DNA from 3 places in the Rahnella perminowiae genome. Region 2 is predicted to be linked to each of the others. Evidence: predicted binding sites of a transcription regulator. Region 2 holds the regulator's gene; each other region holds the start of a gene.
The links. Region 2 encodes CRP, which controls carbon source genes, mostly activating them, when cyclic AMP is high. Its sites were predicted from a motif close to ATGTGANNNNNNTCACAT; they were not measured.
Positions count from the first base shown of each region.

Region 1: cdd (cytidine deaminase) is a predicted target of CRP. The motif match lies at 1,250-1,267, and genes of this name have one in related genera.
Region 3: J1781_RS02130 (iron-containing alcohol dehydrogenase) is a predicted target of CRP. The motif match lies at 831-848, and genes of this name have one in related genera.

Region 1 covers NZ_JAFMOT010000171.1:58,120-60,324, reverse strand. The annotation lists gene artM (arginine ABC transporter permease ArtM) at 1-187, shown strand, start outside; gene J1781_RS09990 (arginine ABC transporter substrate-binding protein) at 418-1,152, shown strand; gene cdd (cytidine deaminase) at 1,327-2,205, shown strand, end outside.
Region 2 covers NZ_JAFMOT010000141.1:1,377-3,581, forward strand. The annotation lists gene J1781_RS01465 (YccS/YhfK family putative transporter) at 1-850, opposite strand, end outside; gene crp (cAMP-activated global transcriptional regulator CRP) at 912-1,544, opposite strand; gene J1781_RS01475 (OsmC family protein) at 1,907-2,205, shown strand, end outside.
Region 3 covers NZ_JAFMOT010000146.1:16,214-18,418, forward strand. The annotation lists gene dtnK (D-threonate kinase) at 1-763, opposite strand, end outside; gene J1781_RS02130 (iron-containing alcohol dehydrogenase) at 955-2,091, shown strand; gene J1781_RS02135 (dihydrodipicolinate synthase family protein) at 2,135-2,205, shown strand, end outside.

The sequences.
Region 1 (2,205 bases), on a different contig from region 2:
TACCTCGCTGGCCTACACCATTACGCTGATGGATGTGATGGGCCACAGTCAGCTGATGTACGGGCGGACCTATGACGTGATGGTGTTCGGTGCCGCAGGGGTGGTTTATCTTTGTGTGAACGGGTTGCTGACCCTGATGATGCGCCTGATTGAGCGTCGCGCCCTGGCGTTTGAACGTCGCAACTGATACTGATAGCCAGATAGCACTCTGCAGGGACGAGAAATCGTCCCTTTTTTGTGTCTGAAAACCAGCCTCATTCCATTTTTATAGTTTTTTAATCAATTTTATTGCATATAAATTCATTTAGTGGCACTTTATCAGACGGTCTCACTTCCTGCCAGTTGCCAGATTAGAGTAATAAAATCAGTAAACTGTACCAAGAAGGGAATGTCATTTTTTAAACAGGAACGTATTGCATGAAAAAGCTGATCCTCGCTGCCCTCTTGTCTGCCAGTGCTTTTGCTGCCACCGCCGCTGATACTCTTCGTTTCGGCACTTCCGCCACGTATCCGCCGTTTGAATCGATCGGAGCTGATAACCAGATTATTGGTTTTGATATCGATCTGGCGAAAGCGCTGTGCAAGCAAATGCAGGAAACCTGTACTTTCACCAATCAGCCGTTTGATGGTCTGATCCCGGCACTGAAATTCCGTCGTTTCGATGTGATTATTTCCGGTATGGATATCACCGAAGAGCGCAGCAAACAGGTGACGTTCACCCAGCCTTACTATGCCAACACCGCGATGATCATCGGGCCGAAAGGCAAGTTCGCTTCTGTTGCGGACCTGAAAGGTAAACGCGTCGGCCTGGAGAATGGCACCACACACCAGAAATACCTGATGGAAAAGCATCCTGAAATCACCACGGTCGGCTACGACAGCTATCAGAATGCGATTCTGGATCTCAAGAGTGGTCGCCTGGACGGACTGTTAGGGGATACCGCGGTCCTGAACGGCTGGCTGAAATCCAATCCGAACCTGGGTGAAGTCGGTGAACTGATTAAAGATCCGCAATATTTTGGTACCGGCGTCGGCATGGCAGTGCGTCCTGATAATCAGGCACTGCTGGCGAAGCTGAACACGGCACTTGAAGAAATTAAAGCCAACGGCGAGTTCCAAAAGATCAATGACAAGTGGTTCCCGGCTCACTGATTCCCGCTTAAATCTCTTTTAACAGTCGTCTGAAAAGGCGGCTGTTATGCGTGATATCTCCCAAATATGCAACGAAGCAGAACTTATTACATCTAAAAAGTGATATTCGTCACACTACATTCATGGAATGACTTTTACACTGTTCAACCGTAATCACTGCGAGATCGAATGTTTATGCACGCACGTTTTCACACCGCCTTTGCGGCACTCCCTGAAAATTTATCCTCCGCCCTTGAGCCGTTTCTGCGACATGATGACTTCCCGGCAATGCTCACTGCGGCTGACGTTGCGCAGATAAAACAGGCGACCGGGCTGGACGATGGCGCGCTGGCATTTGCTCTGTTGCCTCTGGCCGCGGCCTGCTCCGTTACACCTATCTCTCATTTTAATGTGGGCGCAGTGGCGCGCGGCACGTCGGGTAACCTGTATTTCGGTGCCAATATGGAGTTTGCCGGTGCCCCCATGCAACAGACAGTGCATGCAGAACAGTCAGCGGTAACCCACGCCTGGTTGCGCGGTGAAACCCGTCTGGTGTCGATTACCGTGAATTACACCCCCTGCGGCCATTGCCGCCAGTTTATGAATGAGCTGGCCAGCGGCACGGCACTGGATATTCATCTGCCCGATCGTGATGTGGCAACACTTGGCGATTATTTGCCGCACTCCTTTGGCCCGAAAGATCTGGACATCACGACCCTGCTGATGGACCGGGTAAACCACGGTTATACACTGAAAGATGCTGACTCCCTGGCACTTATTGCGCTGGATGCCTGCAATCAAAGTCATGCACCTTACAGTAAGTCACACAGCGGTGTGGCGCTGGAAACGCACAACGGTAAGCAGTTCGGGGGACGTTATGCCGAAAATGCCGCGTTCAACCCGGGCCTTCCTCCGTTGCAAGCCGCGTTAATCCTGCTGAATATGTCAGGGGAAGATTGCCACAACGTTCGCCGGGCAATACTGGTTGAACAAAAAGAAGCGTTGATCACTCAAAACGATGCTACGCGTGCCACCTTAACAGCGCTGGGCTGCGAAGATATCACCACGCTGACC
Region 2 (2,205 bases):
CAATCACCCGAAGACGGGTGGAAATCACCTGCGCATTGCGGCGGATTACCGCTTCTGCATGGCTTTCCTCAACCAGTTTCTGTACTTCCTCCGGCTGATGCAGGCTGACGGTAATGTGCTCCTGCAAATCGAGAGCAACCTGAAAAAGCTGAAACAGTCGCTTATGGTGATGATGATGTCCGTGTTGTGGCAGCATGTGTAATTGCTGATAAAGCAGGGCAATCAGATCGATAACCTGCTGCTGACGGGTAAGTAATGGCGGCAACGCCGTCTCGGGATCGGTATGTTGCGTCAGCAGACTGTACTTGGCCTCGAAATAATCCGCGAGTTGCAGATAAAGCTGGCTGAGCGTTTCGCGCATAGGCTGTTCTTGCGAAATACGAAACCACACCCAGTTAAACACCCCGTACCAGGCTGTGCCTGCTGCGAACAGCACCGGTGCCTGCCACATCGGGCGCACGCCGACCATACTCAGTGTGAAAATAGTGGCTACCAGCGCGCCGGGTAACAGGCGCGCATGTAACGGGCTGATTTCACCGGTAACGCCGAGCAATAACGCCAGTGATAGCATGATCAGCGGCAGCGGAACGTGCCAGTTTTCCAGCATCAGTTGCAGCAGAATGCTGCTCACGGCAAACAGTGAACCGCCGACGATCAGACGTTTGAAAAAGCGTTTGTGCGGGGTATCCAGACCGGCGATGTTACAGCAGGCCGGGCAGAGGGAAAACAGCAGACCCATTTGCAAGTTGCCAAACAGCCAGCAAATGCCAACAGGCAGGCACAACACCAGCGTCTGGCGCAGCGCGTAATTCACTTCAGGATGGTAAAACAGTTTTCGCCATAACGTCATGGGTAAAGCTTAGCCCATAAAAAAGGCGCGACAGTATTCTGCCGCGCCAATTTTCGAGGGATTAACGTGTGCCGTAAACGACAATCGTTTTCCCGTGTGCGGAGATCAGGCTCTGATCTTCCAGCATTTTGAGGATTCGTCCGACTGTTTCACGTGAACAACCGACGATTTGGCCAATTTCCTGACGGGTAATCTTGATTTGCATCCCGTCCGGATGGGTCATTGCATCAGGCTGTTTAGCCAGGTTGAGCAACGTTTGAGCGATACGACCGGTTACGTCGAGGAAGGCAAGGTTGCCGACTTTCTCTGACGTCACTTGCAGACGGTTGGCCATCTGCGCGGAGAGACGCATCAGAATATCCGGGTTAACCTGAATCAGCTGGCGGAACTTTTTATACGAAATTTCAGCCACTTCACAGGCAGTTTTAGCACGTACCCAGGCACTACGTTCCTGACCTTCTTCGAAGAGTCCCAGCTCACCGATGAAGTCACCTTGGTTAAGGTAGGACAGTATCATTTCCTTGCCTTCTTCATCTTTAATCAGGACAGCAACTGACCCTTTCACGATGTAGTAAAGCGTTTCGGCTTTTTCACCCTGGTGAATCAGCGTACTTTTAGAAGGATACTTATGTATATGACAGTGAGACAGGAACCATTCAAGAGTCGGGTCTGTTTGTGGCTTGCCGAGAACCATTAGCTATTATCCTCTGTTGTTATCGCTGCCCAAAATCACAGGGCTCAGAGTTCCCTGTATGGCACTTCAAATCCAAAGCGCCCTTTCAGCATATAACTCCCCAGAAATGCTGCAAGCGGATGTCGGAGTGCAACAGCCTGTTTATTGCTGTTAACACCGTGGGTTCTGTTCTTAAACCGCAAAAACCGTCACCGCAATTTACTGGAAAGTATGTTTCGGCTTTGTTTGTAGCACAGGTTTGAGATGCTGTCTTCTGTTGTCTCGCTTCAGCATGATGGCGATCGGGTTACGTTGCCAGATTTTGGTCTAAAGGGTACTCTGAGAGCAGATTTCTAAAAGTTTATTCACCGGGAGAATAGTTCATGCACGCACGTGTCAAATGGGTTGAAGGGCTGACCTTTTTAGGTGAGTCAGCGTCGGGTCATCAGATTTCAATGGATGGTAACGCGGGCGATAAAGCCCCAAGCCCGATGGAAATGTTACTGATGTCCGCAGGCGGCTGCAGTGCAATTGACGTGGTATCTATTTTACAGAAAGGCCGTAATGACGTGCGTGATTGTGAAGTGAAGCTGACTTCACAACGCCGCGAAGAAGCGCCGCGTCTGTTCACGCATATCAATCTGCATTTTATCGTCACCGGTAAGGATCTGAGCGATAAGAT
Region 3 (2,205 bases), on a different contig from region 2:
CCGGAGGATGTTCATTGTCATGCAACGCGGCATCGGTCAGCGCATGGATAAGGCCGGAAGCCCCCACCATCAGCGGTCTGAATGGCAGGCTTTCAGCGGCCTGAACAATCAGCTTCAGATCTTCTGGCGTCTCGCTGTCCGCTATCAGAATGCGGACGCCGGACGCCACAAGAGCAAATATCACTTTGTGCAAATCACCGCTTCGTAACGCTTCAAGGCTGACGTGGTGCTGTTTCAGCGACGTCTGTTCAGCCAGTCGCTCTGCTATGCTGGCGGTATGCACCGGCGTTTTCGGATCGCTCGCAAATTCGGTTTCAGTCAGCAATTGGCCGTTGACGTAACATTTACCATCCGCCACCACACGACCAAGTGCAGGCACAGCGGGAGCGACAATCGCCAGCGGGCAATGGAGCACCGTCAGCGCCGCTTCGGTTTCTGCCCCTAAATTGCCGCGCAGAGTGGAATCAATTTTCTTAAACACCCAATGCTGACCAGAGATGGCCGCCATTCCCGCCTGCACAGCCAGAGTCACTTTCTGTGCCGCCTGTGCCGCGCTCAGCGCCCGGCTGTCACTGCTGTAAATCACCGCGCTTGCGCTGCTGCCCCTCTGCACTTCAGTCTGAATATCAAACTGCACATGCGCGGTCAGCCCCTGGCGGACAAGCGCCACGCCGGTGTCATTCGCGCCGGTAAAATCGTCAGCGATAACCAGAAGCGCGGCAGGCGTGCGATACGCCGGGATTGTCAGTGTTTCAGCCATCATGGCTCCGTAAAGGATCGGGTTGGGTTAATCTTGCTGGATATGATTATATTCAATCATGATTGATTATATGTGAGCAACATCAAATTATTCAACTTCAATTTCGCCTATAAATTGCCCTGACGATGTGAGGCATATCGACCTTTGGTGATTGAACTCACTCTTACAAAAGACTCAGACGGCAGGAATCAGGCATGAATATAAACAGTACGATCATCAGCGGTTATCAGTCATTACAGGACATTGGCTACCTTCTGACCGGAAAACGACAGGTGCTACTGGTCAGCGATAAGAACATTATCGGCCTGCCGCCGGTGCAATCGCTGATAACACAGATGCAGAAAGCAGGCTGTCAGGTGACGGTAATTGATAACGTGCCGCCGGAGCCAAGCCAGCATGACGTTACGGCGATCCTAAGCGCGCTGAAAAAGCCTGTCGTAGATCTGGTGATTGGCGCAGGCGGCGGCAGCGTGCTGGATGTGGCAAAACTGCTTTCCCTGCTTTGTGCGGGCGATGAAAACGTCACGCTGGAAAGCCTGCTGGCCGGTGAAAAGCCGCAGCGCCGCACCCCGTCTTTGCTGATCCCGACCACTGCCGGCACCGGGTCAGAATCCACGCCAAACGCGATTCTGGCTATCCCGGAAAAGGAAACCAAAGTCGGCATTATTACGCCAGTGATGCTGCCTGATTATGTGGCGCTGGTGCCGGAACTGACCACCAGTATGCCTGCGCACATCGCGGCCTCCACCGGCATTGATGCGCTGTGCCATCTGTTCGAATGCTTTACGTCAGTGATCGCCAGTCCGGTCAGCGACAACTTTGCCCTGGTCGGCATGAAGAAACTGTTCGCCAGTATCGAAACGGCCGTCGCTGAGCCGGGAAATCTGGCAGCACGGCTGGATATGCTGTGGGCGTCTTATTACGGCGGCGCGTCGATTGCCCATGCCGGTACGCATATGGTGCATGCGATGTCCTATCCGCTCGGCGGGAAATATCACATTCCTCATGGGATTGCGAATGCCATTCTGCTGGCACCGTGCATGGCGTTTGTACGACCGTCTGCGGTCAGTAAATTCGCCCGCGCCTGGGATTTAATTCCGGACGCTGACCGGAAATTAAGTGAGGAAGAAAAATCCTATGCGCTGGTGGAATATTTTGACGCACTGGTACATCGCCTGGATTTACCGGTCAAATTAAGCCAGCTGAATATCACACCTGACGACATTCCCTATTTGTCGCAGGGGGCAATAGAGGTACAACGTTTGATTAAAAATGTGCCCATGCCGGTTGAGAAAAATCAAATAGAAGAAATTTACCGCAGCATCAGATAACCCCTTATTTCGTATCCGATGACAACGACGTGAAGAGAATAAGATGAATAACATTACCGGAGTTTATACCGCGATTGTGACGCCCTTTTCCGCTGACGGAAAACTCGATAGCGA